One region of the Micromonospora aurantiaca ATCC 27029 genome, then DNA from elsewhere that is predicted to be linked to it. Evidence: riboswitches for the same ligand, from Rfam matches in the RefSeq annotation. Region 1 holds a riboswitch; each other region holds the start of a gene.
What was found. A riboswitch is a leader RNA that binds a small molecule or an ion and turns the genes downstream of it on or off. The one in region 1 is predicted to bind cyclic di-AMP.
Positions count from the first base shown of each region.

Region 2: linked by a shared signal. The riboswitch ahead of MICAU_RS00565 (C40 family peptidase) and the one ahead of MICAU_RS23530 (coiled-coil domain-containing protein) in region 1 are both predicted to bind cyclic di-AMP.
Region 3: linked by a shared signal. The riboswitch ahead of MICAU_RS10385 (C39 family peptidase) and the one ahead of MICAU_RS23530 (coiled-coil domain-containing protein) in region 1 are both predicted to bind cyclic di-AMP.
Region 4: linked by a shared signal. The riboswitch ahead of MICAU_RS02860 (coiled-coil domain-containing protein) and the one ahead of MICAU_RS23530 (coiled-coil domain-containing protein) in region 1 are both predicted to bind cyclic di-AMP.

Region 1 is NC_014391.1:5,336,850-5,344,380, forward strand. Features, by position in the region: gene MICAU_RS23520 (HelD family protein) at 15-2,129, shown strand; gene MICAU_RS23525 (cation diffusion facilitator family transporter) at 2,234-3,148, shown strand; cyclic di-AMP (ydaO/yuaA leader) riboswitch at 3,293-3,423, shown strand; gene MICAU_RS23530 (coiled-coil domain-containing protein) at 3,428-4,501, shown strand; gene MICAU_RS23535 (SRPBCC family protein) at 4,527-4,979, opposite strand; gene MICAU_RS23540 (STAS domain-containing protein) at 5,083-5,442, opposite strand; gene MICAU_RS23545 (hypothetical protein) at 5,861-6,265, shown strand; gene MICAU_RS23550 (BON domain-containing protein) at 6,426-7,100, shown strand; gene MICAU_RS23555 (redoxin domain-containing protein) at 7,160-7,531, shown strand, end outside.
Region 2 is NC_014391.1:115,146-122,676, reverse strand. Features, by position in the region: gene MICAU_RS00610 (hypothetical protein) at 1-168, shown strand, start outside; gene MICAU_RS00605 (bacteriocin immunity protein) at 229-471, opposite strand; gene MICAU_RS00600 (SRPBCC family protein) at 483-1,001, opposite strand; gene MICAU_RS00595 (hypothetical protein) at 1,089-1,508, opposite strand; tRNA gene MICAU_RS00585 (tRNA-Gly) at 1,998-2,071, opposite strand; gene MICAU_RS00580 (zinc metalloprotease) at 2,316-3,308, shown strand; gene MICAU_RS00575 (pyridoxamine 5'-phosphate oxidase family protein) at 3,378-3,923, opposite strand; gene dcd (dCTP deaminase) at 4,002-4,580, shown strand; gene MICAU_RS00565 (C40 family peptidase) at 4,645-5,676, opposite strand; cyclic di-AMP (ydaO/yuaA leader) riboswitch at 5,690-5,824, opposite strand; gene MICAU_RS00560 (N-acetylmuramoyl-L-alanine amidase) at 6,063-7,531, shown strand, end outside.
Region 3 is NC_014391.1:2,196,397-2,203,927, forward strand. Features, by position in the region: gene MICAU_RS10370 (acyltransferase family protein) at 1-75, shown strand, start outside; gene MICAU_RS10375 (hypothetical protein) at 156-500, shown strand; gene MICAU_RS10380 (hypothetical protein) at 636-1,400, shown strand; cyclic di-AMP (ydaO/yuaA leader) riboswitch at 1,709-1,851, shown strand; gene MICAU_RS10385 (C39 family peptidase) at 2,055-2,897, shown strand; partial or broken gene MICAU_RS10390 (alpha/beta fold hydrolase) at 3,348-3,884, shown strand; gene MICAU_RS10395 (CDP-glycerol glycerophosphotransferase family protein) at 4,090-5,766, opposite strand; gene MICAU_RS10400 (bifunctional cytidylyltransferase/SDR family oxidoreductase) at 5,786-7,288, opposite strand; gene MICAU_RS10405 (ABC transporter ATP-binding protein) at 7,393-7,531, opposite strand, start outside.
Region 4 is NC_014391.1:574,375-581,905, reverse strand. Features, by position in the region: gene MICAU_RS02890 (heavy metal translocating P-type ATPase) at 1-1,635, opposite strand, end outside; gene MICAU_RS02885 (DUF8832 domain-containing protein) at 1,653-2,633, opposite strand; gene MICAU_RS02880 (heavy-metal-associated domain-containing protein) at 2,670-2,876, opposite strand; gene MICAU_RS02875 (metal-sensitive transcriptional regulator) at 2,957-3,256, shown strand; gene MICAU_RS02870 (SHOCT domain-containing protein) at 3,383-3,592, shown strand; gene MICAU_RS02865 (YibE/F family protein) at 3,755-5,029, shown strand; cyclic di-AMP (ydaO/yuaA leader) riboswitch at 5,184-5,314, shown strand; gene MICAU_RS02860 (coiled-coil domain-containing protein) at 5,319-6,347, shown strand; gene MICAU_RS02855 (carbonic anhydrase) at 6,407-7,060, opposite strand; gene MICAU_RS02850 (helix-turn-helix transcriptional regulator) at 7,228-7,531, shown strand, end outside.

The sequences.
Region 1 (7,531 bases):
CAGGAGCATCCGCGTTGACCGACCAGACCACGCTGGACCGGGAGATCGCCGCCGAGCAGCGCCACCTCGACCGGGTGTACGCCCGGCTGGCCGAACTGCGCCGGTCGGCGGCCGACGCCGAGCGGGAGGGCTACCGGCTGGCCCGGGTCGGCAACTTCGGTGCGCTGGTCGAGCGGGACGCGATGGTCTTCCACGCCGCCCAGCGCCGGCACGTGCTGGACGCCGAGCACGAGGGGCTGGTGTTCGGCCGGCTGGACCTGCGTACCGGGCAGGTGCTGCACGTCGGCCGTCTCGGCGTGCGGGGCGTGGACGCGGAGACGCTGGTGGTGGACTGGCGGGCACCCGCCGCCGCCGCGTTCTACCAGGCCACGCCCGCCGAGCCGCGCGGTGTGGTGCGCCGGCGCACGATCCAGTCCGCGTCCGAGAAGGTCACCCGGATCGAGGACGACCTGCTGGACCCGGAGGCCGCGCCGCCGGACATGGCGGTGGTCGGTGACGGGGCGCTGCTTGCCACGCTGTCCCGGGCCACCGGCCGGGGCATGCGCGACATCGTCGCCACCATCCAGCGCGAGCAGGACGAGGCGATCCGTTCCCCCGGCAACGGCGTCACGATCGTCTCCGGCGGCCCCGGTACCGGGAAGACGGCGGTGGCGCTGCACCGGGCCGCGTACCTGCTCTACTCCGACCGGGCCCGGTACGCCGGCGGCGGCATCCTGGTGGTCGGCCCGTCCGGTGTGTTCGTCGAGTACATCGCCTCGGTGCTGCCGTCGCTGGGCGAGGAGACCGCCACGCTGCACTCGCTGGGCTCGCTGTTCCCCGGCCTGTCCGCGTCCCGGACCGACCCGCCGGACGTGGCGGCGGTGAAGGGGTCGCTGCGGATGCGCCGGGTGCTGGAACGCGCGGTACGCGACGCGGTGCCGGACTCCCCCGCCGAGCTGCGCCTGCTCTACCGGGGCGAGCTGCTGCGCCTGGAACGCCCCGCGCTGGACGCGATCCGGGACCGGACGCTGGCCCGTGGGGCGCGCCGCAACGAGGTACGCCGGGCGGCGTTCGACGCGGTGCTCGCCGCGCTCTACACGCAGGCCCGCACGCTGCGGGTGGGCCGGCTGCCGGAGCAGCCCGCGTTCGAGGACGAGATCATCGAGCGGCCGGAGTTCCGCGAGTTCCTCAAGGCCTGGTGGCCCCGGCTGCACCCGAGGCACGTGCTGGACTGGCTGGCCCGCCCGGACCGGCTGCGCCGCTACGCCGGTGGGATCCTCTCCTCGGCGGAGATCCGGCTGCTCGGCGACGCGTACCGGAGCCTCGCGACCGAAGGGCTGACGGTGGCCGACATCGCGCTGCTGGACGAGCTGGACGCGCTGCTCGGCAAGCCGGTGCGGCGGGCCCGCCCCAAGCGCGACCCGTACCAGCTCGCCGGTGGCGTGCGCGAGCTGAGCACGTACGCCGATCGGCAGCGCGCCGCCCGCGCGGCGGCGCGGGAGCGTCCGGACGACTACCGCGACTACGCGCACGTGGTGGTGGACGAGTCGCAGGACGTCTCGCCGATGCAGTGGCGGATGGTCGGCCGGCGCGGGCGGCTGGCGTCCTGGACGGTGGTCGGCGACCCGGCGCAGACCGCCTGGACCGGCGACCCGCAGGAGCTGGACCGGGCCCGGGACCAGGCGCTGGGCCGGCGCAAGCGGCACCGCTACGAGCTGACCACCAACTACCGCAACTCGGCGGAGATCTTCGCGGTGGCGGCGGCGGAGATCCGCCGGCTCTACCCGGACCTGCCGCTGCCCGACGCGGTGCGGTCCACCGGCGTGCCGCCGGTCGAGCGCACGGTGCCCGCCGCCGACCTGCCGGCGGCCACCGTCGAGGCGGCCGAGGCGCTGCTCGCGCAGGTGGAGGGCACCGTCGGCGTGATCACGCCGGTGCCGCGCCGGGACGAGGTGGCCGGCTGGCTGGGCGGGCTCGGCCCGGGCCGCCTCCAGGTGGTGACCAGCCTCCAGGCCAAGGGCATGGAGTACGACGGCGTGGTGCTGGTGGCGCCGAGCGAGATCCGGGCCGACCCCGGCTCGGGTGTCCGCACGCTCTACGTGGCGCTGTCCCGGGCCACCCAGCGTCTCACCACGCTCGACCCCTCCTGACGGACACCCGACCGTGACCCGGCTGTCACCCATCGTTCAGTTGCATACATAGCGATGTGAACATACATTGGGCCTGGCCGGTACGGGGCAGGAAGGGTGTTGGCGTGGGCGCAGGTCATGACCACAGCGGCGCGGTGACCAACGCGGCGCACCGCCACCGGGGCCGCCTCTGGGCCGCCTTCGCGCTGCTCGCCGCCCTGATGGTGGTCGAGGCGGTGGCCGCCTTCACGACCGGCTCGCTGGCGCTGCTCTCCGACGCCGGGCACATGTTCACCGACGTCCTCGGCATCGGCATGGCCCTCGCCGCGATCACCGCGACCCGCCGCGCCGGCACCGACCCGCAGCGCACGTTCGGGCTCTACCGGCTGGAGGTGCTCGCCGCCCTCGCCAACGCCGTGCTGCTCGGCGCCGTCGCCATCTACGTCCTGGTCGAGGCGGTACGCCGGTTCGGCGAGCCGCCGGAGGTGCTGGCCGGCCCGATGCTCGTGGTGGCGGTGCTCGGCCTGCTCGCCAACATCGTCGCGTTCGCGCTGCTGCGCGCCGGGTCGAAGGAGAGCATCAACCTGCGCGGGGCGTACCTGGAGGTGCTCGGCGACCTGCTCGGCTCGCTCGGCGTGATCGCCGCCGCGCTGGTCATCGCGGCGACCGACTGGTGGTGGGCGGACCCGCTGGTCGCCGTCGGCATCGGCCTGTTCATCCTGCCGCGCACCTGGCGGCTCGGCCGGGCCGCGCTGCGCATCCTGGTGCAGGCCGCGCCGGAGCACCTGCAGGTCACCGCCGTGCACGACCGGCTGGCCGCCGTACCGGGCGTGGCCGAGGTGCACGACCTGCACGTCTGGACGCTCACCTCGGGCATGGAGGTGGCCTCGGCGCACCTGACCACCGATCCGGGCGTGGACCCGGGCGTGGTGCTGGCCGCCGCGCGGGCCGCCCTGCACGAGGACTTCTCCATCGATCACGCCACGTTGCAGGTCGAACCCGGAGCGTCCGCCGGAGTGTGCGGACAGACCGAGTGGTGATTAGGACACACTTAAATCACTGTGGCTAATGTAGTCTTATGCCGGTTTTGCCCCGCCTAGTGGCACTGCTCCACGGAGCCGTGCCCGGGCAGCGCCGGTAGTCTCGGTCGCGGCCGCACCCGCGGGCGCCACCCGGCCCCGGTGGGGCGGCCGTCGCCTAATCGTCCGCAGGGACGAGCCGGGGAACCACGTACGTGGGGTGCATCCGCGTCAGCGGTAGGGATCTTCCGTCCCGAACCCGTCAGCTAACCCGGTCGGCGTTGACGGAAGGACGTGTGAATGCCCCCAGTGGCACCTGTACGACGGACGGCCGCCCGGTTGGCGGCCCTGCTCGTCGCGACGCTGACCCTCGGCGTCGCGACCGTTCCGGTCTCCCCCGCCTCGGCGGCGCCGGTGACCGGCCTGCTCGCCGCAGCGCCCGGCGACGACGAGGGTGGCACGCCCGAACTGCGTGCCCAGCTCGACGCGGCCAGCAAGGGCTGGCTGGAGGCGAAAGCCGCGCTGAACCGGTCGGTGAGCCGCCAGAAGCAGCTGAACGAACAACTCAAGACGGTCGGCGCCGAGCTGGCCGTACGCGACGCCAAGGTCGGCGAGATCGCCGCCGTGGCGTACCGCAACGGCCGTCTGGGGACCGCCGGGGCGCTGCTCGGCAGCAGCAGCCCGGAGGGCTTCATGGACCGGGCCGCCGCGCTGGAGCAGGTCGCCGCGCACGAGGACCGTACGCTGCGCGACCTGATCACCACCCGGGACGAGGCCACCCGCACCCGCGCCCAGCTCGACGGAGAGATCCGCGAGCAGCGCAAGCAGGTGACGGTGATGGCCAAGCGCAAGGAGCAGGCCGAGCGCGCCCTGGAGGTGGCGAACGACCGGGCCTCGCGCAGCAGCAGCGGCGGTGGCAGCGTCCAGGGCACCTCCAGCAAGAACGCGAAGCCGGCACCGCGCAACTCGGACGGCTCCTGGCCGTCGGAGTCGTGCAGCGTCAACGACCCGACCCCGGCGAACGGCTGCATCACCCCGCGCACGCTGCACGCGCTGCAACAGGCCAAGGCGGCGGGCTTCACCCGGTACGTCTCGTGCCACCGGCCCAGCGGCTCTGGTGAGCACCCGAAGGGGCGGGCCTGCGACTTCGCCGCGCAGAAGAACGGCTTCGGCGGCGTGGCCACCGGCGGTGACCGGACGTACGGCAACAACCTGGCCGCGTACTTCGTGCGCAACGCCGACCCGCTCGCCGTGCTCTACGTGATCTGGTTCAAGCAGATCTGGCTGCCCAGCAGCGGGTGGAAGTCGTACAGCGGCGGCAACGGCGACCCGTCCAGCGACCACACCAACCACGTGCACCTGTCGGTGTACTGAGCGCGCCCCGAGAGGGCCGGCCGGATCAGGCCGGCCGGCCCTCCAGGGTCGCTCCGAGACGAGCCGCCAGGCCCAGGTGAGCCGCCCGGGCCTGGCGGAACGCGTACCCGAACAGTGGCGCCGGAGCGGTGAGCGTGATCTCCACGTCGATGCGTACCGTGCCGTCCGGCTCGTCGCGCAGCCGGGTGTGGTTGCGGACCGTCGTCGCGGGCTGCTGACGCGCCACTGTGACGACCTCGTCCTCGCCGGCGATCAGCACGTCCGCCTGGTACGTGACCGGGAAGTGCAGCGGGCCGAGTTGCAGCCGGTCGGTGATCGCGTAGCTGGCCAGCGCGCCCGGCCGGGCCGGCAGCTTCCGGACCCGGACGATCAGCGGATGCAGCTCGCCCTGGCGACTCAGGTCACCCAGTAGCGCCACCGCTTCGGCCCGGGTGCACCGGGCCTGCACGGTGTAGCTGAAGCTGTCGCTGCTCTGCAAGCGGGCCCCCTCGCCGTCGTGCGTCGCGACGATCGTCCCGTACCGACGCCGGACTGGCAACGGGTAGAAAGTCCCCTGGCTGCAGGGGGTGTGAACGGCGCGCTCAGGCGCCGGGCAGCACCTCGGGGGTGTCGTCGGCGAACCACGGCTCGGGCGCGCCGAACAGGCCGAGCAGGCCGGTCACCCAGAGCTGCCGGTGCACGAACCGGCTCGGCTCGGTGACCACGAGCTTGACGCCGCTGACCTCGCAGGTCTGGAAGCCGGCGACCATGGCGCTGATGCCGACCGAGTCGATGAACGTGACGAGCCGCATGTTCAGCTCGATTCGCGAGGGACGGCCCTTGGCGAGCACTTCGGCGATCGCTTCCCGCACCTCGTACGCGGTGTCGACGTCGATCTCCCCACGGGGCGCGATCTGGACGACACCACCCGGCCGCACCGACTTCACGATCGACAGGCTCACGCGAGCACCTCCACTCGCCCATGACGGGCGCCTCATCAGTACGCGGGCCGCGACCGAGAGTATTCCTCCAACGGCCCGGTCGCCACCCCCCGGGATGAGCAATTCGCGAACTGGGCACACCTGGGCGTACCCAATCCGGACCTCCGGGTTCCAGTTTCCCCTGTATGGCGGGTCGCGGCCAACCGTGCGACCGGGCGGGCCCGCCGATCCGCCGACCAGGGTAGCGGGCGCACGCACGTCCCGTGGGCACCGGTCCCGGCGCGTTCGGGTGGTTCGTCCCGTTCGCTGCTCACGGCCGGGAACCACGGCGTGGTTTGCCACGCGCCCCGGTGGGGCACTGCCCGAGACAGTGAACCCGCCGGATGGACACCGGAGTCCGAAGTGGCCGCCGGCCTTCGGCACCCGAGGAGGTAGAACGATGTTCGGATCCAACCTGCTGGACCGCCGGGGCAAGGCCGAGCGGGTCGCCGACCAGGCGTGGCAGAACCTGCTCTCCGCCGCCGGTTCCGCCGGTGACAGCGTGCGCGACGCCACCCGGACCGCCCGCCGCAGCTCCTCCGGCCTGGCCGACGACGCCACCGACCTGGTCGGCTCCGCCGCCGACGAGGCACGCCGCCGGGCGTCCCTCGCCTTCGACGCGCTCGCCGGCCGCCGGCCCGCCCTGCCCTGGACGCTGCTGATCGCGGCGGCGCTGGCGGGCGCGGCGATCGGCTGGGCCGCCGGCACCGCGGCGCGCGCCGCCGGCAGCCGGGACCGGGCCGCGGACGAGATCGAGTTCGTGGACGTGGACCGGCCGAACTCGCCGGCCGGCCTGGACGGCTGACCCGCCCGTACGACACGACGACGGCCGCCCCCGGGACTCCCGGGAGCGGCCGTCGTGCTGCCTCACCCGCCCCGGGTGAGGCCCGCTCACCCGGGGCGCGCGCAGGATCGCGGGTGCGGGACCACGTGCCCGCGCCGCGATCGACGGGAGGGGGAGCCGGATGGCCACCGACACGATCACGCGTACCGACCGGGACATCCAGTCCGCCGTGCTCGACGAGCTGACCTGGGAGCCGCGGGTCGGCCCGGACGAGATCGGGGTGACCGTCACCGAGGGCGTGGTGACGCTCACCGGCCGGGTGGACAGCTACGCCAAGAAGTGGGCCGCCGAACGGGCCGCGCACCGGGTCGCCCGGGTCCGCGCGGTCGCCAACGACCTCGCCGTCCGGATCGACACCGGGGCCGGACGGGATGACCCGGAGATCGCCGTCGCGGCCGTACGGGCGCTGGAGTGGGACGCGTTCGTACCGATCGAGGCGTTGCAGGTGACCGTGGCCGACGGCTGGGTCACGCTGCACGGCGAGGTCGAGTGGGAGTACCAGCGGCGGGCCGCCGAACGGTCGGTCGCCCGGCTCACCGGCGTACGCGGGGTGAGCAACGGGATCGCCGTGCGCCCCGCGGTGCACGCCGACGGCCGCGACCTGGCCGAGCGGATCGTGGACGCGCTGGCCCGCAACCGCGCCACCGAGGCCGAGGAGGTCGACGTACGGGTGCACGGCGACACGGTGCTGCTGGACGGGCAGGTCCACTCGGCCGGCGAGCGCGAAGAGATCGAGCGGGTGGTGTGGAACGCCCCCGGCATCCGGGAGGTGCACAACCACCTCGTCGTGCGCTGACCGGAACCACCCCGCCCGGGTGAGCCCGCCTCACCCGGGCCGCGGCCAGGGTGGGAGGCATGAGTGATCCGAACGGGCTGATCACACCCGGGCAGGCCGCGCCCGGGTTCACGCTGCCGGCGGCGCCGGACGGGCGCGAGGTGGGCCCCGGGCAGTTCCGGGGCCGTCCCGTGGTACTGGCGTTCTACCCCGCGGACTGGTCACCTGTGTGCGGCGAGCAGATGGCCCTGTACCAGGCCGCCCTGCCGGAGCTGGAGCGGTACGACGCGGTGCTGCTGGGCATCTCGGTGGACAGCGTCGACTCGCACCGGGCGTTCGCCGAGAGCCGGGGCATCCGGATCCCGCTGCTCGCCGACTTCGAGCCCAAGGGTGAGGTGCCGCGCCGGTACGGGGCGTACGCGCCGCACGGGCAGTCGGAGCGGGCACTCGTG
Region 2 (7,531 bases), 1.8 Mb from region 1:
AGGCTCCCCTGGTCGAGTTGGCACAAGGAGGACACGTGGGGCGCCGCGCTGTCGCTGTGGGTGATACGACATGCGCCGACCCCACTACGGGAACACAACGCGTCGAGCGACGTGCTTGATTACATTGGCCTGCTCGCCCTGCCCTACGCCGATCGGTGGGACAAATAGCCCTCGCGACGGCGCGCCGAATGCTCGTGGCATCACAAGCGGTGGGAGCCCTCGCGACGGCTACGTCCATGGCGTGGACCGCATCTGGAGCGGCTGGTAGGCCAAGGCTCGGTCAACCACCTCGACAGCCGTCAACTCGGGGTCGCTCCAGTAGATCAGGTTGGAGACGTAGCCGCCTGGGCAGGCGAGGTCTCGCTCAAGTTGGTCCAGCCAGCCGCCCAGCTCACCATCGTCCGCGTAGTCGACACTCATGATCCGCTCGACGAGGGCGATGGCCTCGTCCCGCGTCAGCTCTGCTGCCAAGTCGGCGCACCTCACGTCCTTTGTCGACCACGCCGCTCAGCTCTCGAACGGCGATCAGCCCAAGTAGCGCTGCTTTCAATCAGCAGCCTTACCGCGCGAAGGTCCGGCACCACTACCGCGAGCCACGTCCGGTACTCGTGGCGCAACTGCGCATCAACCCCCACCAGTACGCCTGCCGGAAGCTCCGCCCAGAACTCCTGGGTGAGACAGCACGAGTCGGGCCCGAGCGGCACAACCGTGAGCACGCCGCCGCTGGAGTATCCGGAAGTCAACGTACGGGTGACGGCACGACGTCCCGGTTCGACCTCGACGACCTCGTGCATGATCCCCAGTCGACCGTCGGGGCTCCGATGCACGAACGCCTGGATCTCGCCGACTCCCTTCGGTCCGGGCAGAGTGACGCCGATCTCAATCGAGTCGTCCAGCACCTCCAACGACGCCGGATCCTCCATGAAGCCGAAGGCCGCCTCCGCGCTCGTCGGCAGGTCGACGGTGGCCGTCTCCCGTACCTGGACCGCAGTCGTCGTCACCCTGATCAACCGTAGACGCGAGCGCACGCCGCATTGTGTCAGTCGACCCGTCGACGGTGGGGGCGAGATCAGCGCTACGCGCCCTCGCTAGCGGGCGCCGCCCGGTGCGAACACGGCATAGAAGTACCGAAGGCTGTCCTCCGGACCGTTCTCCAGGCGCTTGAAGGCCTTCGCGATCGGATTGCACCAGCCCTGCCCGGCGAGCTCGACCACCATGGGCCATCCGACGACGGCCAGTTCGTCTGCCGTCGTTGCGCGCCACCGTCCACCCGCATGCCGGGTCAGCACCTCGCCGACATAGCAACCGAAGCCGAAGAGAGTCTCTGCCACCTGTCCAGCGGCGAGGCCCTCGGCCCGAAAGCCGTCGAGGATGGCGTCCACGGCCGCCAGGCTGTCCGGCGTGTAGTCCAGGTGCACACCGCTGACCTGGGCCGCTGACACCACGATGTCGCCCGCGAACCGGGCTGCGTTCTCCGGCACGGGCGCGTACTTCAGGCGCAGTTGCACGGTTCTCTCCGTTGATCAACAGATGGGGATCGCGCGATCGTACCGACGACGGCCGACAAGCAGTGGCCTCGCGCCCGGCCTCGGGCCCAGCTGTCGCATGCCCCCTCGTCAGCACAACTACGTAACACCTGGCTCGTCTTTTGCTACGCGATGGCCCGCCTCCCCAACGGGGAGGTTCTCGTTGGGCAGGCTCCGCAGATCATCAAGGCGTTCGATATCAAGAGCTTGGGGGACGTGCTTCTGCCCTGGCGGATCATCGAGCGCGGCATCCGTGGGGTCACTCTGCTTGTAGCCCGAGACGCCGACGGCGCAGGCGGCGCCCAGCAGGGCCCGCAGCCGGAGACCACGACCGGTACGGCCAACCAGGGGGAACCGCCGCAGCCCTCGGCCGGACCGTGACGGCACGCTAATGACACCGGTCGTGCTGGCTGGCCACTGAATATCGAAGGCCCTGACTCGGGACTCTCGTCCTGATCAGGGCCTTCGCGCTGGAGCGGGTGACGGGAATCGAACCCGCACTGTCAGCTTGGGAAGCTGATGTTCTGCCATTGAACTACACCCGCAGGCGGCACCACTCTACCTGAAGGTCACCACCCCTGTGCATCCAGGTGCCCGCGCGCCACTTCGGCGAGGTGGCGGCATCGGCGGGCGGTTGACCCCGCCACCTCCCCGAACTGGAGTGGATCAAGCACTAACGTCGACAACGTATGGGCGTTCTCAAATGCGTCGATGGGATGTAACGTCTGCCCCACGTTTCCGAACCGGCGTGACACACCCCCTGGCACGCCGTCAGAAAGAGGTGGGCCCATGGGACTCCGTCCCAACCTGCTGACCCGGCGTACCGCCGGTGTCGCGACGTCGACCCTCGCGCTGCTGCTCAGCACCGCCGCCGTCGGCGTCGTCCCCGCTGCTTCGGCCTTCTCGGCCGCCCCGGCCGGCGTCTGCGCCGAGCCGGCCGACGCCCACGCCGACGAACACGCGAACGCGCGCGTCGCGAAGGGCGGCAACGCCAAGCTCGACCCCAACCACCTGACCGCCAAGCAGGTCCGTGACCGTGAGGCCGACCTCGCCGCCGCGCAGCGCGAGCGGGCAAGCTTCCGGACCGGCGCCGTCGCCCCGCTGGCCACCGTGACCATCCCGGTCGTCGTGCACGTCATCCAGGAGAACAGCACCCGGGCCGGTGGCAACATCACCGACTCGATGATCAACCAGCAGATCACCGTGCTGAACCAGTCGTACGCGGGCTCGACCGGCGGCGCCGCCACCGCTTTCGGGTTCCAGCTCACGAAGATCAACCGGGTGACGAACCCGTCGTGGTACCCGATCGTGCAGGGCTCCTCCGCCGAGCGCTCGATGAAGACCTCGCTGCGTGAGGGCGGCAAGAACACGCTGAACATCTACCTCGGCGAGCTGAGCAACGGCCTGCTGGGCTGGGCGACGTTCCCGAAGCGGACGCTGGACAAGATGGACGGCGTGGTCGTGCTGAACGAGTCGCTGCCCGGCGGCACCGCGACCAACTACAACCAGGGTGACACCGGCACCCACGAGGTCGGCCACTGGCTGAACCTCTACCACACCTTCCAGGGCGGCTGCTCCGGCTCGGGCGACAGCGTCTCCGACACCCCGGCCGAGGCGTCCCCGGCGTACCAGTGCCCGACCGGCCGCGACACCTGCTCGACCGCCGGCAAGGACCCGATCACCAACTTCATGGACTACACGTACGACTCCTGCATGTACCAGTTCACCGCCGGCCAGGCGAGCCGCATGCTCACCGCGTGGAACGCCTACCGCGCAGCCTGACCGTCGTACCGCGTACCGGTGCCGGCCCTGTCCTCGGACGGGGCCGGCACCGTTTCGTCGTGGGCCGGGTCAGGCGGCCGGGCGGCGGGTGTCGAAGCCGTGCCGGCCACGCCGCCCTTCGGCGGCGAGCGGGTCACGCCGGGCGGGTTCGGCCCCGCGCGGATCGAGCCAGACCCGCACCTGCGGCGGAGCGGCGCCGGGCTGCCCCACCGGGTCGCGCCGCGTCAGCATCGCCGCCTCGACGGTGAACTCGAACAGCCGCCAGTCGCCCTGCGGCGACGCGCGGCCGATCCGGGCCAGCCGGGCCACCGTGGCGGGGTCGGTCACCGGCCGGGCGCGGCCTGCCACGTACGCCTCGTCGTCGCTCTCCTCCGGCGGGAACGAGTGCAGCGCGTAGCGGCCGTCGCGTTCGAGGTCGCGGCGCTTCGGCGAGTCGATGACGAAGCACCAGAGGCCGTCGGCGGTGAACACCGGGGAGACCGGGTGGACCCGGGGGCCGCCGTCGGCGCGGACCGTGGCGAGGTAGCCGAAGCCCGGCCCGTACTGCTGCATCAGGAGGCGGATCTCGTCGGCGAGGCGGGGCTCGTCGGCGGCGAATTCGGACCAGGAAGCCATGTGGACACTCTATCGAACACGTGTACGAAGATGTAGTGCGACACGCAGGTCACCGGCACCTGTCGCTATGGTGTTCCGATGCTGCTCTCCGACCGCGACCTGGTCTCCGAGATCAAGGCCGGCACGCTCGCGCTGGAGCCCTTCGAGCCCACGTTGGTGCAGCCGTCGAGCATCGACGTACGCCTGGACCGGCTGTTCCGGGTCTTCAACAACCACCTCTACACGCACATCGACCCGTCGATCCAGCAGGACGACCTGACCTCGATGGTGGAGGTGCCGGAGGGGCAGCCGTTCGTGCTGCACCCGGGCGAGTTCGTGCTCGCCTCCACCCTTGAGGTGATCTCGCTGGGTGACCAGCTCGCCGGCCGGCTGGAGGGCAAGTCGAGCCTCGGGCGACTGGGGCTGCTGACCCACTCGACCGCCGGCTTCATCGACCCGGGTTTCTCCGGTCACGTCACGCTGGAGCTGTCGAACGTGGCGAACCTGCCGATCACGCTCTGGCCGGGCATGAAGATCGGCCAGCTCTGCATCTTCCGGCTCTCCTCGCCGGCCGAGCACCCGTACGGCTCGGCCGTCTACGGCTCGCGTTACCAGGGGCAGCGCGGACCGACGCCGAGCCGGTCCTGGCAGAGCTGGCGCACCTGGCCGACCCGCTGACGGCGCCCACAGTTGTTAATAAGGGCCCCCTCCTCTACCGGAGGCGTTAAGAGGGGGCCCTTCCTTACACCCGGCCGTAGCTGTTGATGTCGCCGTCGTCGACCCGCTTCATGGTGATCGGCTTGCCGGACTGGGAGGCGTGCACCACCCAGCCGTCGCCCACGTACATCGCCACGTGGTGCAGGTCGCTGTAGTAGAAGACGAGGTCACCGGCGCGCAGCTCGGCCCGGCTCACCCGCTTCGTCATGCCGTGCTGCTGGCGCGCGTTGTGCGGCAGCGAGACACCGCCCTTGGCCCAGGCCGCCAGGGTCAGGCCCGAGCAGTCGAAGTGATCCGGCCCGGCCGCGCCCCACACGTAGATCTTGCCGATCTGGGCGCAGGCGAACTTGACCGCCGCTCCGGCAGCGCCACCGGGGTAACCGGCGGGGCAGGGCGCCGGGCGCAGCGGGCCGCCGCCACCGTTGCCGTACACCTTGAGCCGCAGCTTCTGCAGCCGGGCGATCTCGGCGTCGATCTGCTTCTTCTTCGCCGCGAGCTGGGCCTCGGTACGCGCCAGTCCGGCGATCATCTCGTCCAGCGGCTTCTTCTTCGCCGCCAGTTCGTCGCGCAGCGCGGCGACGGAGCGCACCTGCTCGTGCTGGCGGTGCGCGAAGCGGTCGAGCAGTTCCAGGCCGTTGACCAGGTCACCGGGTGAGCGGCTGCCCAGCAGCGCGTTGACGGTGGAGAGGTTGTCACCCTTGTAGGCGTCGGCGGCGAGTCCGCCGACCTGGCCGAGCGCGGCGTCCACCCGGGCCTGGAGGGGTGCGATCTGCCGGCCGAGCGCGTCGGCCTGCTTGCGCCGCGCGGCGAGCTGCTCGCGTACGGCGTTGACCTGTTCGATGACCGGTTCGAGTTTGTTCCAGTCGCGGTCGATCTGCGCCTCGATCTCGGCGACCGAGGGTTCGGCGTGTGCCGCCGTGGCGCCGCCGGTCAGGATGACTGCGGTGCCGACGAGAGCGGCGAGGGCTGTGGTGAAGCGGGACCAGCGGGTACGCGGCACAGCCGTGGACCGGTCGACCGACCGGCTCGACGACGGCCGCGGGGCATGGAGTGCCACCGGGCGTCCGTACTCCTTCTTCCGTACCGCCTACCGGGTTAGCTGACGGATTCGGGCGGGAAGGGAGCCGCCCTACCGCATCGCTGCGGATTCACCCCAGGTACCTGGTTCCCCGGCTCGCCCGGAGGCGACTCGGCGGTGTCGGACCGTCACCGACCGGGTTGGACGGTGAGACGTGCGGCCGACGATTCACCAGAGTAGGGACCACCGTTATCGATCCGCAACTTCCAGCGCCGTGACACTCCGTACGCGATGAGGCGCCGCACCTCGGTCGGAGGTGAAATTTTCTTTCAAGGCTGATTACTCACTGGAAAGGTATTGACCCTCGCGGGTGTGCGGAGTGAGGGTGGAAACGCAGTGACCCCCATCCCTGTCCAGGAGGTTCGATGCACCTCTCCGCCCCGCCGTCGGGCAGACGGATACTGCTCGCCGCCGCAGTGGCGACAGCCACCGCGCTGGCGACGACCGGCCCGGTGACAGCCGCGCCGGACACGTCCGCGCCCGCGAGCGACCGGCAACAACAATACGCCGCCGCCGCGGCCGAGTACGGCGTACCGCAGAACGTGCTGCTCGGTGTCTCCTATCTGGAGTCCCGCTGGGACACCCACACCGGGCAGCCGAGCACCAGCGGCGGCTACGGCCCGATGCACCTGACCGACGCCGCGCACATCCTCGCCATGCCGGGCAGCGCCCACGTCGACGAGGACGAGGACCCGCGCGGCGACGACTCCCGGCCGCTGAAGCTCGATCCGGCCACCGCGGCCGCACCGAAGCGGGAGACCCCGCTGCCGCCGGCCTCGCTCCAGACGCTCGACGCCGCCGCCGCGCTCACCGGGCTCGACGCGGGCACGCTGCGCACCGAGCCGGCCGCGAACATCCGCGGTGGCGCCGCGCTGCTGGCGTCGTACCAGAAGGCTCTGGGTGGGCCGGTCGGCGCCGGCACCGACCCGGCGGCCTGGTACGGCGCGGTGGCCCGGTACTCCGGCGCGGACACCTCCGACGCCGCGGCGGCCTTCGCCGACGAGGTCTACGACCAACTCGGCCAGGGCGCCAGCCGGACCACCGACGACGGCCAGCGGGTCACGCTCGCCGCCACCGCCGCGAAGCCGGACCGTTCCCGGCTGGCCCGCCTGGGCCTGCGCAACGCCGAGCGACCGGACGGGCTGGAGTGCCCGGTGCGGCTGGCCTGCGAGTGGATCCCCGCGCCGTACGAGCAGCTCAGCGACGACCCGGGCGACTACGGCAACCACGACCTGGGCGACCGGCCGAAGCAGCAGAAGATCGAGTACATCGTCATCCACGACACCGAGGGCTACTTCGGCCCGAGTGTCGACCTGGTGAAGCGGGCCGACTACCTGGGCTGGCACTACACGCTGCGCTCGGTGGACGGCTACATCGCCCAGCACATCAAGACCAAGGACGTGGGCTGGCACGCCGGCAACTGGTACGTCAACGCCAAGTCCATCGGCCTGGAGCACGAGGGCTTCGCCGGTCAGGGCACCTGGTACACCGAGGCGATGTACCGCACCTCCGCCAAGCTGGTGCGTCACCTGGCGCTGAAGCTCGGCATCCCGATGGACCGGCAGCACATCATCGGCCACGACAACGTGCCCGGCATCAACGCCGGCGCGGTGGGCGGCATGCACTGGGATCCGGGACCGTACTGGGACTGGTCGCACTACTTCGACCTGATGAAGGCGCCGTTCCGCAGCACCGGCACGCCCCGTACCGGCCTGGTCACCATCGACCCGGACTTCGCCACCAACCGGCCGGCGTTCTTCGGCTGCAACCAGCAGCCGCCGGGCGTCCCGACGCCCCGGCCGCCGGCCGAACCGTGCCCGTCGCGCGGCTCCTC
Region 3 (7,531 bases), 3.1 Mb from region 1:
GCCGACGGCGGCGCGAGGCCCGTCACCGGTCCGGCCGAGGACATCGAGTACGCCGGGCGGCGTCGCCCGGACTGACACGCGCACACGTCCGCCGGTCGATCCGCGACACGCCGTGCGGCGGTGCGTTCGTGGGGGATCGGCGGTAATTTGTACCCGTGCTTCCGATCGCGCTCACCTGCCCCGTGTGGTGGGTGGCGCGCTGGACCGCCCGGATGCTCGCCAGTCTCGCCGTGGTCGTCGCCTGTTCGTTCGGCGCCGCCACGCTGCCGGCCGGTGTCGCCGCTGCCGCCCCGGCTCCGGCGGTCGCCGCCTCGACGTACACGGTCACCGGCGCCTCGACCGCGACGCGGCCGGAGGCCGACCGCGTGGCCGAGCGGCAGGCCGCTCCCGCCGGGGTTCCGGCGCCCGCGCCCCGGGCGGCCGCCCCGGCCGTCGTGGAGCCGGTCCCGGCCGGACGGGCCGTCGCACCGGCCGGCCCGCGGGCACCGCCCGCCCGCTGACCCGCTCACGGGCCGCGCCCGTTCTCCGCACCCACCGCACGTCATCCCCGCACCCGCCCCGGCGGCCCTCCACCGGCCCGCCCCGGCGAGGTCGTGCGGGTCCTCCCGCCAGGTCCTTCCCGTGAGGTGCCGACCATGTCGCAGACCGCTCTGTACCACTTCCTCACCTCCGTGCCCGAGGCCGCCGCCATCTGGTCCTTCCTCCTGCTGCTCGCCTTGGGCCTGCTCGCCGCGCTCGTCGCCCGGCCCGAACGCGACCCCGCGCCGGAGACCGCCCCCGAGCCGGCCGACGCCGACGTCGCCCGCCGCGACGACCTGACCCGGTACGCCGAGGAGGTGGCGGTGGCCGCCGCCGGGGCCGCCCAGACGGCCCGTCGCCGCCGGGAGCAGTGGCTGGCCGCGCAGGACGAGGCGGACCGGGCCTGGACCGCGTACGACGAGGCGGACGCCGCCGCCCGCCGCCTCGCCGGCGCCGCCGCGCTGGCCGCGCCGCGCACGCCACGAACCCCTGCGGAGTACGCGGCCCGGGAGCGCTGGCTGCGCCACGCCGCCATGACGGCGCACTGGCGGGGCGACCTGACCGCCCGTCAGCTCGCCGACGTGCTGGCGCGCCGCAACGGGTGGGATCCGCGCCGGCACCCGGCCGAGCAGGAGATCGTGCTGGCCCGCACCGTCAGGGACGGGCGCCGGGCCGGATGGGAGAGCGCCGCCGCGCGGGAGCGGGCGGCCTGGCGGGACGCGGAACTGGCCGCCGAGGCCGCCCGGACGCTCGCCGCCGAGGCGTACGCGGCCACAGTGGCGCTGCGGCCCGCCCCGGCGTACCGGAGCGCGACGGCGAGCGCCTCGCCGGTGCCCGCGACGGTCCGGAACGCGCGGTGGCGTCCGGCCCGGGTCGGCTGAGACGGCCGTCTCGACCGAATCGTTACCCGGAACGTGGTGAGCCCGGTCACCCTGGCCGCCGAAACGGGCGCCGGGCGCAGAGCGGGTCATCGAGTATCGCGATTGCGGGCCGGGTGGTCGCCGTCTGTCCGCTTTCCGCCGCCAGGCGCCGTCGAAACTGCTTGTCCCATTGAGTGAAGTCAGTAACCGGGTGTTCCGAAATCCGTTACCACGGATCACGTTTACGCAGGTGGGAGCGCTTGGCAGGGGACATACCCACCGGTAGTGTCGGCGCGTCCGATGCGGTAATCGATCGCCGACGGCGACGCCGCACCGACCCGCCTAATCGTGTTCCACGAACCGGGGACCCATGAGCACCATCGGGGTGAATCCGCGAGCCCACGGCCCGCGGTAGGGCGTACTTCCCGCCCGAATCCGTCAGCTAACCCGGTCGGCGGCCACGGAAGGAGTACCCCGCGTGCCCACCCCTCGATCGTCTCCCGCCTCCACGGCGAAGCGGTGACCGCGCGCGCCTGACGCGCGATCGGCAACCGCCCCCTGGGCGCCCGGCATCACGGGCGTTCCCGATCCCCCGGCCATCCGGCCCCGCCAGCACGTGTGAGTTCCTCCGCGTGCCGGGCCGGCGTGTGCCGCTCACGCCCCGTGGAGGATTTCGTGAAGCACCACCTGAAGCGTCAGCTGCGACGGATCGTCACCGAACGCCCGTACCAGATCATCGCCGGATCGGCCGCCGCGCTCGTGCTGGCCGCCGGCGCCGGCACCGTCGCCACCGCCGGTGACGACGCCCCGGTCCAGGAGAACACCGCCGCGGTCGCCGACCTCGGCGCCGCCCGCCTCGGCGAGCAGCCCGCCAGCCGCAGCGAGGCCCGCATCGCCGTACCGCAGGCATCGCCCAGCGCCTCCGCCACGCCCAGCGCGTCGCCGAGCGCCTCCCCGTCCGCGAAGGCCGCTGCCGACCCGGACACCACGCCCAAGGCCAAGCCGAAGCCGCCGTCGAGCAAGTCGCTCGACTACGACTACCAGGCGCAGATCAACTACTTCTACTGCGGCCCGGCCGCCGTGCGCAACGCGCTCAGCGCCGCCGGCATCGAGCGCAGCCAGGACGCGCTCGCCGGCCCCCTCGGCACCACCGAGATGGGCACCAACTCGGCCGAGGACACCACCCGTGTGCTCAACCAGCAGGTCAAGGGCAACCCGTACCGGACCCGCATGATTCCCGGCTCGGCCACCCCGGCGCAGATGGACCGCCTCCAGGCCGACGTGGTCGAGGCGATCACCAACGGCCGCGGGGTCGTCGCGAACGTCGCCGGTACGGCCACCGACACCAACGGCGGCTGGCACTCGTTCCCGGGCGGCCACTACGTCGCGGTGGTCGGCTACAAGGACGACGGCCGGACCGTGCGGATCGCCGACTCGGCCGACCCGTCGCTGCCCTCGTACTGGATCACCACGATCGACCTGGCGCACTGGATCGCCAGCCGCGGCTACTCCGCCTGACCGTCCCGCCAGCCCCGAAGGCCGGCACCCCACCCGGGGTGCCGGCCTTCCCCGTCTCGCCCGCCCTCGCCCCCGTCCCCGCCTCGCCCCTCGCCCTCGCCCCGCCCGGCCCTGGCGCGGCCCTCACGCCGCCTTGGCGCGCCGATCTTGGACTTTTGGCGCCCAGTTTGTCCGGCTCGCCCGCTATGAAAGGTGCCACAACTCCAAGATCGACGGTGAGGGCGGAGTGTGGGCGGCCGGAGCCGGGGCGAGGGGGCGCCAGGGGCGAGGGCCGCGCGCGGGGGCGAGGACGGGGCGGGGGCGAGGGCGGACCGGGGGCGGGGTGTGGGCGAGCCGGGGCGAGGGTGGGGCGGGTCGGCGGGTTCGGTCTCGCGTGTCCGGGGCGGGCGGTGGCAGACTGCGCCAATGGGCGATGCGACGGGGAAGCGGCACCTGATTCTCCTGCACGGCATGGGTGCCACAGGCGAGGTGTGGCTGCCCTGGGCGCCGCTGCTGGAACGCCGCTGGCCCGGCCGCTGGCTCGCCCCCGACCTGGCGGGTCACGGCTGGTCGCCGCCGCTCGACGGCTACTCGTTCGAGGCCCTGGCCCAGCGCGTGGTCGACGGGCTCGGCCCGGTCCGGCTCGGCCCCGAGGACCGGCTGGTGCTGCTCGGGCACTCGCTCGGCGGGGTGGTGGCGCTGGCGCTCGCGGCCCGGCAGCGAGGGCTTCCGGTCGACACGGTGGTCGGGCTCGGCATCAAGGCGGTCTGGTCCCCGGCCGAGCTGGCGAAGTCGGCGGAACTGGCCGCCCGGCCGGTCACCTGGTTCGCCACCCGTGACGAGGCGGCCCGCCGCTACCTGCGCGTGTCCGGGCTCGCCGGGCTGTTCGCCCCGGATCATCCGGTGGTGGAGGCGGGGCTGCGGCGGGAGGACGGCCGCTGGCGGCTCGCCATGGACCCGGCGGCGTTCGCGGTCGGGGAGCCCCGGCTGCCGGTGCTGCTGGCCGCCACCGATGTGCCGGTGCTGCTGGCCCGGGGCGAGCTGGACCCGATGGTGACCGACGCGCAGCTCAAGGAACTGGGCCGTGCCGGTGGCCACGCTGCCCGGGCTGGGCCACAACGCGCACGTCGAGGACCCGGCGGCGGTGCTCGCCCTGCTCGACCCGTACCTCTGAGCGGGGGCGAGCCGGCCCGCGACGGGCCGGCTCGCGTTTCTAGCCGGCCGCGCGCGGCCCAGGGACCGCCCAGTCGGGTTCCAGCTCGCGGCGGGCGGCGGACAGGAACGCCTCGGCGTAGGCGTCGGCGGGGAAGTCGCCCAGGTAGCGGGTCCGCGCCGCCCAGCGCTGTGCCGCCTTCGGGTCGGCGTCCAGCAGGTCGGTGAGCACCTCGTCCACGTTGGACATGTCACGCCGCAGCACGTAGCCGGACGCCGCGAGCGGGAACCGCTCGACGAAGTGCTCGCCGTCGGCGCCGGTGTCGGTGACCGCGTACGGCTTGCCGGAGTAGAGCCAGTCGGAGATGACCCCTGACACGTCGGAGACCAGCGCGTCGGCGCGGTTGACGCACTCGGTGAGCGTCAGCTCGCGGGCCGCGGCGGCGCCCCACAGGTGCGGCCGGCCGGTCTTCGCCCGGTCCGCGGCGAGCAGTTCGGTGAGCCGGGCGAGCTGGCGGGCCGAGGCCGGGTTCTTGCCGGTGTACGGGTGGGCGCGCAGGATCACCGCGGCGCCCCTGTCGATCAACCGGCGGATCAGCGTCTCGGCCACCGGCAGCGAGCAGTAGTTCGCGTCGGCGTGGTGCCCGGTCCAGGTCGGGGTGTAGAGGACCGTGGGGTGCGCCGGCGAGGTGACCGGCTCCCGGCGTACCTCGATCGCCTCGACCTGGGGCCGGCCGACCACGACGAACTTGTCGGCGGGGATCTCCACGCCGGCGCGGGCGTACCTGTCGATCGCGGCCTGCCCGGCCACGAAGATCTTGTCGAAGATGGCCGAGACCGGGTTGGCGCTGGGGGCCTTGTCGCTGTCGCCGTGGTGCAGCTGCACGTGGGTGAGCTGGTTGAACCGGATCAGGTGGGCGTTCTTCGCGCCGTGGTTGACGTAGAACGCGACCCGCAGGCTGGGCACCAGCGCCTCGTCGAGCGCCTTCAGCGTGGGGCAGAGGACCACCGGCGCGCGGGTGGCGGCGGCCACCGCGGGCAGGAGCTCCGGCTCGCGCAGCACCACCACGAACGGGCGGCCGATCCGTTCCAGGTACGGCAGCCACATGGTGACCTGGTACTCCGAGCCGGGCGGCGCGGAGAAGTGCAGCACGAACTCGGGCTGGTGGCGGCGCAGTGCCCGGCCGACCGGGCCGCCTCCGGCGGGCGGCCGGAACCGGCGCCGGGCGAGGTCCAGCGCGACCGCACCGCATCCGGCGCCGACGAGCAGCGCGGCGACCAGCGCCGTCCACGCGGGCAGCGTCAGGGCGGCGGCGAGCGCCACCACGGCGAGCAGTACCAGCAGCGCGTCGCCCAGCCGGGCGGCGACGACGGGTGTCCACGTGCGGACCGGGAGGTTCGCCGCCCGGATCTCCAGTGCGCCGGCCTGCCGCAGCGGGCCGACCAGCAGCACCAGGCCGAGCAGGACCAGCGCGGTGGTGGCGAGCGCCGGGTCGAAGCCGTCGTCGAGGCGACGGGCGTAGCCGACCAGGATGCCGGCGGCGACGAGCACCGTCTCGGCGAGCCCGTCGGCGGACGGCCGGACCCGGCGCTCCCAGGCGGTGGCGGCCAGCGCCGCGACCGCCAGGGCCAGGCCCCAGCCGGTGGCGCCGGTGAGCGCCACGACGAGGAAGGCCAGCACCGCCAGCCCGGTGGTCAGCCCCCGGGCGAGCAGCTTGCGGACCAGGTCACCACGCATCTGGTACGTCCCGTCGGGTTCAGGCGTCGGCGGACAGCTCGGACCGGTGCGGGCCCGGCTGCGCCGGTACGGCGGCCACCTGCTCGCCAGGGGACCGGCGCACGTCGACCACCTGGCCGGTCAGGTCGGAGATCAGCACGTCCAGGGACGCCTGCGCGACCGCCTCGGAGGAGAGCAGCGTGTGCTCCGGCTCCTCGCCGAACGCCCGCGTCCGCATCGGGGTGGCGGTGCGTTCCGGGTTGACGCAGTTGACGCGTACGCCGAACTCGGCCCACTCGTCGGCGAGCGCCTGGGTCAGGTTGACCAGCGCGGCCTTGGTGGCCGAGTAGAGCGCGTAGCGGGCCCGGCCCCGGGTGTAGGAGCTGGACGTGTAGAGCAGCAGCTGGCCCTTGGTCTGCTGGAGGTACGGCAGGGACTGGCGCGCGATGGTGACCGGCCCGACGAAGTTGACGTGCAGGAGACGGTCCATCGTCTCGGAGTCCATCTCGGCCAGCGCGCCCTTCTCCAGGATGCCGGCGGTGACCACCACGTGGTCGATCCGGCCGGTGGCCTCGAACGCGGTCTTCAGCGCGGCGGCCACGTCCTCGGCGCGCTCGACGTGCGTGCCGGTGGTGGAGCGGCTGAACGGGAAGACCTGGGCGCCGTAGCCGCGGGCCAGTTCGGCCAGGTCGTGGCCGATGCCGTAGCTGCCGCCGAAGACCACGATGGTCCGGCCGGTCAGCTCCTCGGCGTAGCTGCGGTGGTCGGTCAGCCGGGGCGCCTGCGCGGCGGCGAGCTGGAACAGCTTGTCGGCCAGGTGCACGTCGACCGGGTGGGTGACCTTGATGTTCTCGTCCGAGCCGTCGATCACCTTGATCGGCGTGCCGGGCAGGTAGCGCAGCACCACGCCGCAGTCGTCGGTGGCGGCGAAGTCGGGGTCGCCCTCGGCGCGGCGGTACGCCTCGCGGATGGTGCCGGAGCGGAACGCCTGCGGGGTCTGGCCGCGGCGCAGCCGGGAGCGGACCGGGATGTCGGTGATGCAGTCGTCCGCGTCGACCTGGATGATCGTGTCGGCGGACGGGATGGCCACGTCGACAGCCGAGTACGTCCAGAGCGCGTTGACGCACTCGCGCACGATCCGGGCGCTGACAAGCGGGCGGACCGCGTCGTGGAAGAGGATGTTGACGTCGCCCTCGCCGACCGCGTCGAGCGCGATCCGGGTGGTGTCGTTGCGGGTCTCGCCGCCCTCGATCACCTTGGTGACCTTGCGGAAGCCGGCGTCGGCGACGATGCGCCGCGCGTCGTCGACGTGACCGGTGGCCATCAGCACGATGATCTCGTCGATCTCCGGCGCGGCCTCGAAGACGGCGAGGGTGTGCTCGATGATCGGCTTACCGGCGATCTTGAGGAGCTGCTTCGGGATGCCCAGCCCGAGGCGCGTGCCGGTCCCCCCGGCCAGGATCACGGCCACCGTACGCGCGGGGCGCCAGGGTGCCGGGCTCGCCGGCGCGGCGTCCGGTGCGGTGGTGTGGTCCTGCGTCATTGCCGTACCTCACTCTGGGTGAAAGGGGATGGATCCGAAAACCTTAACGCGTACGCCGGAGCGCACCGCTCCGGGCGGAACCCGGTGCGGTGCGCTCCAGGGCGCTACTTCTGGTTCTCGTACGCGTCGCAGACCTCCTTGGTGGGGCCGTCCATCTTCAGGACGCCGCTCTCCAGCCAGATGGTCCGCTCGCAGGTGTCCCGGATCGAGCCGATCGAGTGGCTGACCAGGAAGACGGTGCCG
Region 4 (7,531 bases), 2.3 Mb from region 1:
GGCCCGCTCGACCTCCTCGGGTACGTCGAGACCCCGCTCCCGCAGCAGCCGGGCCCGGCCGACCACCACGGTCCGGCCGTCGACGGTGCCGGTCACGCCCAGCCCTTCGGCGTTGGCGAACTCGCCGACCGGAGGCAGCGGTCCGGCCTCGGCCGCGGCTTCGGCGACGGCCCGCGCGATCGGGTGCTCGGAGGCGGCCTCCAGCGCACCGGCCACCCGGAGCAGTTCGTCGGCGTCCTCGCCGTCGGCGGGCAGCACCTCGGCCAGCGCCATCCGGCCGGTGGTGACGGTACCGGTCTTGTCCAGCACCACTGTGTCGACCCGGCGGGTGGACTCCAGCACCTCCGGCCCCTTGATCAGCACGCCGAGCTGCGCGCCCCGCCCGGTGCCGACGAGCAGCGCGGTCGGGGTGGCCAGGCCGAGCGCGCACGGGCAGGCGATGATCAGGACGGCCACCGCGGCGGTGAACGCGGCGGTCGGCCCGGAGCCGGTGCCGAGCCACCAGCCGAGCGTGCCGGCGGCCAGCGCGATCACGATCGGCACGAAGACGCCGGAGATCCGGTCGGCGAGCCGCTGCACCGCCGCCTTGCCGGTCTGTGCCTGCTCCACGAGTCGCGCCATCTGGGCGAGCTGGGTGTCCCCGCCGACCCGGGTGGCGCGGACCACCAGGCGGCCGCCCGCGTTCACCGTGGCGCCGACCACGGCGTCGCCCTGGCCCACCTCGACCGGCACCGACTCGCCGGTGAGCATGCTGGCGTCGACTGCGGACGTGCCCTCCTCGACCACACCGTCCGTGGCGATCTTCTCGCCGGGCCGGACCACGAACCGGTCCCCGACCGCGAGCCGGCCGACCGGGATCCGGGTCTCCTGCCCGTCGCGCAGCACCGCCACGTCCTTGGCGCCGAGTTCGAGCAGGGCGCGCAGCGCCGACCCGGCGGTGCGCTTGGAGCGCGCCTCGAAGTACCGCCCGGCCAGGATGAACACGGTCACCCCGGCGGCGGCCTCCAGGTAGATGTTGCCGGCACCGTCGCCGCGGGTGATGTCGAGGCTGAACGGGTGCTTCATCCCGGGCATGCCGGCGTCGCCGAGGAACAGCGCCCAGAGCGACCAGCCGAACGCGGCCAGCGTGCCGAGCGAGACGAGCGTGTCCATGGTCGCCGCGCCGTGCCGCAGGTTGATCAGCGCGGCGCGGTGGAACGGCAGCCCGCCCCAGACCACCACCGGGGCGGCCAGGGTGAGCGAGGCCCACTGCCAGTAGTCGAACTGCCAGGCCGGAACCATGGCGAGCACGATCACCGGCAAGGTGAGCACGGCGGAGACCCAGAGCCGGGTACGCGCGGTGCGCAGCTCGTCCACCGGCTCCCCGGCCGCTGCCGCCTCCGCCTGCTCGGGCGGCGGCGGCACCACAGCGGTGTAGCCGGTCTTCTCGACGGTGGCGATCAGGTCGGCCGGCGCGATGTCGTCGGCGTACCGGACGGTGGCCTTCTCGGTGGCGTAGTTCACCGTCGCCTCGACGCCGTCCATCCGGTTGAGCTTCTTCTCGATCCGGGCGGCGCAGGACGCGCAGGTCATCCCGCCGATCGCCAGTTCGATCAGGTTCGGCGCGGTGGGCAGCGCCTTTCCCGTGGCAGTCATCGCGGCACCTCCGGCGCTCAACTGTGCCCGTGACCCGGGGTGCCGTGTCCGGCGTCCGGGGTCGGTGCGGTGGTGGGTGCCGGCGCGGTGGGCACCGGCGCGGTCTGGTCGCCGGCCAGGACGGTGAACTCGGCGGTGTGCACCGCGTCGCCGTGCCGGAAGTCCAGGTAGAGACGGTACGCCCCGGCCGAGGGCACCTCGGCGGCGAACGTGATCGCCGGCCCGGCCGGTGTGCGCCCGTCGCCGGGCGTGCCCTCCGGGTGCACGTGCAGGTACGCCAGGTCGCCCTGCCGCAGCGCCACCAGGTGCCCGTACGCGCCGAGGTAGGGCGCGAGGTCGGTGACCGGCCGCCCGTCACGGCTGACGGAGAGCGTGAGCCGGCTGGTGCGGCCCGGCTCCGGCGTGCCGGTCAGGGTGACCGTGTAGCCGTCGACGGTGGTGCTGGTCGCCGGTGCCGGCAGCGGCCGGGCGGTCAGCTCGCCGGGGACCGTGACGTCCAGGCCGAGGGTCAGCGGCTCGCCGCCTTCGGGGGTGAAGTCGGCGAACGCCCGCCAGACGCCGGGGCCGCCGAGCGGTGAGGCGACCCGCCAGGTGCCGTCGCCGGTCATCTCCGGATGGACGTGCCGGAACCCGGAGAGGTCCCGGCGGGCGACGATCAGGTGCATGCGCTTGTCGTGGGCCACCTCGAAGCGGGTGACCGGCGCGCCGTCCGGGCCGGTGATCCGGAAGGCGAACTGCCCGGCCGGGGCGCCGGCGGGCTGGAACGTGTAGCCGCGCTCGGAGACGAGCAGCCCGCCGGGCAGGTGCGCGGAGGCGCCGCCCGCCTGGCTCTCGTCACCGTGGCCGGTGTCGCCGGCCCCGTGGTCGCTGTCGGTGTCGTCGTGTCGGGTCTCGGCGGCCGGGGCGACGGGATCGGTCAGGTTGCCGATCCCGTACGCCGCGCCGAACACCGCCACGAGGCCGAGCGCGAAGCCGCTGAGCTTCGTCGCCGTGTTCATGGTGTCTCCTCGGTTGTCGCGGGTCCGCCGGACCCGTCACACACCGACGAGGTCGTAACCGGCCTCGTCGACCGCCGCGCGGACCGTGTCCACGTCCAGCGGGTTCTGACTGGTGACGGTGACCCGGCCGCCGGCCAGGTCGACCTGGACGTCGGTGACGCCCGGAAGTGCGCTCAGCTCGGTGCTCACCGAGTTGACGCAGTGCCCGCAGGTCATGCCGTTCACCTGGTAGGTGGTCTCCATCTCGCCCTCCGATCTGATACCCCCCAGGGGTACGTCCCGAACGTTAGCATACCCCCGAGGGGTACGCTATCCTCGGTTTCATGACCGCGCCGTCCAGCCCGACCCGGGGCTACACCGCCAGCAAGGACCAACTCCTCGCCCGGCTCCGCCGGATCGAGGGCCAGGTCCGTGGCATCGAGAAGATGGTCGAGGACGACCGTTACTGCATCGACGTGCTGACCCAGATCTCGGCCATCCAGGCGGCGCTGGACAAGGTCGGCCTGGGCCTGCTCGACGGCCACGCCCGGCACTGCATGCACGAGGGCGCCGCCGAGGGCCGGGCCGACGAGATGGCGACCGAGATGATGGCCGCCGTCGGGCGCCTGATGAAGCGCGGCTGAGCGGGGACCTCCGGCCCTCAGGACCAGGGCACATCGACCCGTGCCGACGCGCCCGGGCGGACGTACCGTCGAAGTGGCGGGCAGGCCGGACCGGCGGACCCGCGGCGACGGACGGAGGGCGGCCCGATGATGTGGCAGAGCCCGATGATGGGCTGGATGTGGATCTGGTCCCTGCTGGTGCTCGGGGTGCTGGCGGGGCTCGTCTGGGCGGCCGTGCGGTGGACCGGCCCGCAGTATCTGGGCCCGACGACGGCCCGGCGCATCCTGGACGAGCGGTACGCCCGCGGCGAGATCGACGAGGACGAGTACCGGCGGCGCCGGGCGGGCCTGGCCTGACCCGAGCGGGGCGCGTCACCGGTCGCGCCGCCCGGGAGCGGCCGGCCGGGCTGTCTACCATGGCCGGGCGACGACCCGGACGTGGTCGACACGTCCGCGCCGGCCGGGTGACCAGACCGGTCCGGCGGACCAGGCGTCGCCGCGACCGTTGGGAGAGACGCCATGGGTGCCGACCACACCCGCCCCGCACCCGCCGCGCCGCCGGGCGTACGACGGCTGCTCGTCGCCGTGGTGGTGCCGCTGTTCGCGCTCACAGTGATCGCGGCGCTGGTGCTCTGGCCCGGGCAGGACCGGGAGCCGGTCGGCGGCGCTGACGTCCCCCGCTACCACGGCACCGTGACCCGGGTGGTCACCGAGCCCTGCCCGCCGACCCCGGAGGCCCCGGAGGGCGGGGGTGGCCCCTGCGGCACGGTGACGGTCACCGCCGAGCAGGGCCCGGACGCGGGCCGGCAGGTCGAGACGCCGATCCCGGCCGGGCCGGGCGCACCCCGGGTCGCGGTCGGAGACGAGGTCGTCCTGGTCGAGCTGACCGACCCGGCCGACCCGGCGGTGAAGTCCTACAACATCGCCGAGCACCAGCGCGGCACGCCGCTGATCTGGCTGATGGTGCTGTTCGCCGCCGCGATCGTGGCGTTCGGCCGGTGGCGCGGGCTCGCCGCGCTCGGCGGCCTGGTGGCCAGCTTCGCCATCCTCCTCGGCTTCGTGCTGCCGGGCATCGGCGCCGGCCAGCCGCCGCTGCTGGTCGCGATCGTGGGCGCCGCGTTGATCATGTTCGTGGTGCTCTACCTGACCCACGGGATCACCGCGCAGACGTCGGTCGCGGTGCTCGGCACGCTCGGCAGCCTGGTGGTCACCGGCGTGCTCGGCCTGCTCGCCACGTCCGCCACCCACCTGACCGGCTTCGGCAGCGAGGACGCCACCACGCTGTCCATGTTCCAGGGCGACGTGGACCTGCACGGGCTGCTGCTGGCCGGCATCATCATCGGCTCGCTGGGCGTGCTGGACGACGTCACAGTCACCCAGGCGGCCACCGTCACCGAACTGGCGCACGCCAACCCCGGACTGTCCCGGCGGCAGCTCTACCGGGCGGCGACCCGGGTCGGCCGGGCCCACATCGCATCCACCGTCAACACCATCGTGCTGGCGTACGCGGGCGCCTCGCTGCCGCTGCTGCTCCTCCTGGTTGCCGACTCCCGCCCGGTGAGTGAGATCCTCACCAGCGAGTTCCTCGCCCAGGAGATCGTCCGCAGCGCGGTGGCGACGCTCGGCCTGATCGCCGCCGTACCGCTGACGACCGGACTGGCCGCGATCGTGACCACCGCCGGGCGGCGCTCGCGCGGCGCGGAGCCGGCGCCACCCGCGGCCCGGCCGCCGGCCGGACGCGACGACGCGCTGGAGGCCCTGGGCGGCGGGAAGAGTACGGAGGCCGCATGGTGACACTCCGCAGCGTGACCATCGATTTCAAACGCGACGCTGGTCACGGTGCGCCACGGCGAAATCTCGCTATTGGTCGGCTTCCGGACGTAGATCCTCAGGAGTGCTGTCAGGTAACCTCGCTGCCGGTCACCGCCGAAGGCGCGCACCGGCGCCAGCGGTGCCGCCGCCCAATCGCCTGCGGGCGAACCGGGGAACCAGGTACATGGGGTGAATCCGCGACAGCGGTAGGGGCCACTTCCGTCCCGAACCCGTCAGCTAACCCGGTCGGCGGCCGACGGAAGGGAACACTGTGACGGCACCCCTGCGCCGCTGGCTGACACCCGTGGTGGCCGTGCTGGCCTCGCTGGCCGTGCTGGCCGGGCCGACCCCGGCGACCGCGGCCCCCACCGCGGCGGCCCCCGGCAACCCCTCGGGACACGAGGAGGACGGCGAACCGCCGCTCATCACCGAGGCGATCGACGCCGCCAACCGGGCCTTCCTCCAGGCCAAGGCGAAGCTCGCCAAGTCCCAGGACCGCCAGCGGCGGCTGGCGGCCGAGGTGAAGACGGCACAGGCCGAGCTCGAAGCGCTCAGCCCGCAGGTCAACCAGCTCGCTGCCCAGTCCTACCGGACCGGCCGGATGGGCGCGATGGCCATGCTGCTGGAGAGCAACTCACCCGACTCGTTCGTCCGCCGGGTCAACGCCCTGGACGAGCTGAACCTCCTCAACGCGCAGCGCCTGGCCGCCATCAACGCGGTCAAGACCCGCGCCGAGCAGGCCAAGATCGCGCTCGACGCCGAGGTGCGCGAGCAGGAGAAGCAGAAGAACGCGATGGAGCGCGAGAAGGTGCAGGCCGAGCGCGCGCTGAAGCTCGTCGGCGGTCTCGGCTTCACCGGCGGCCTGGTCTCCGCCACCTCACCGGTCGCCAAGATCGGCCCCGGCCGCACCGCCGACGGCGGGTGGAAGGCGGAGTCGTGCAGCGAGGACGACCCGACCACCTCGGGCTGCGTCACGCCGCGCACGCTGCACGCGTACAAGGAGGTCCGGCGCGCGGGCTTCAAGCGCTTCGTGGGCTGCTACCGGCCCGGCGGGCCGTGGGAGCACCCCAAGGGCAAGGCGTGCGACTGGTCGCTCCAGAACAGCGGCTTCGCGCCCTGGCACAACAACGACACCCGCCGGTACGGCAACGAGGTGGCCGCCTTCCTCATCCGCAACGCCGACCGGCTGGGCATCTACTACGTCATCTGGAACCGGCAGATCTGGTTCCCGGCCACCGGCTGGAGTTCGTACAGCGGACCCTCGAACCACACCGACCACGTCCACATGTCGATGCTCTGACCCGGACACCACGAGAAGGGGCCGCCCTCGGGCGGCCCCTTCTTCGTCGTCCGTGCGTATCAGCCGGCCAGCGCCGGGTCGGCGGGCGCGGCCGGGGCGGGCAGCGGGGCCGGGGCCTGCGCCACGGTCCGCACCTCGCCACCGGCGAGCCGGTACGACATGCCCACCACCGTGCACCGCCCGGCGGCCACCCGCTCGGCCAGCACGGCGGACCGGGCCAGCAGCGTCTCCACGGTCTGCGCGATGTGGACGTCGACGATGCCGTCGAGGTCCTCGACCCCCTGGCGGGCGGCGCGCAACAGGCTCGGCGAGACCGCGTCCACCACAGCGCCCAGGTGCCCGGCCGGGGCGGCGCCGGTCCGGACCCCCTCCCGGGCGGCCTGGACCGCGCCGCAGGAGTCGTGCCCGAGCACCACCACGAGCGGGGTGCCCAGCACGGTGACGGCGTACTCGACGCTGCCGAGCACCTCCGGCCCGGCGGTGTGCCCGGCGGTACGCACCACGAAGAGGTCACCGAGACCGCGGTCGAAGATGATCTCGGCGGCGAGCCGCGAGTCGGAGCAGCCGACGATCACCGCGAACGGGTGCTGGCCGTCGGCCACAGCCGCCCGGTGCCCGGCGTCCTGATTCGGATGCTGCGGGACGCCCGTGACGAACCGGTGATTACCGGCACGCAGTTCGGTCAGTGCCTGCTCCGGGGTGCTCGGCGTCATGTCCCTCACCTCGTCTACCTGGGGAACCACCAGGCCGAACGGCCTCGCGACCCACGGTCACACGCACCTGGGGGCACGTCAAGATTCGTGATACGCATTTCATACTTTCCCGTCGGCGCCCCGCCCCGGACCGCGCCGATTCGGCAGGTGGCGGACGTGGCCATAGCATGACCACCATGGCGACCACACCAGTTGAGGACGGGAGCCGCCGTAACTGGACCTTCCTCACCAACCACGGCCACGTGCTGCTGGCGATCGCGCGCAACCCCACCGCCCGGCTGCGGGACGTGGCCGACGAGGTGGGCGTGACCGAACGGGCGGCCCAGGCCATCGTCGCCGACCTGGAGGCCGGGGGCTACCTGCGTCGTACGCGGGTGGGACGGCGCAACGAGTACACGATCAACCCGAAGGGCCGCTTCCGGCACCCGGCCGAGGCCGACCAGCAGGTCGGCGCGCTACTGGCCCTGTTCG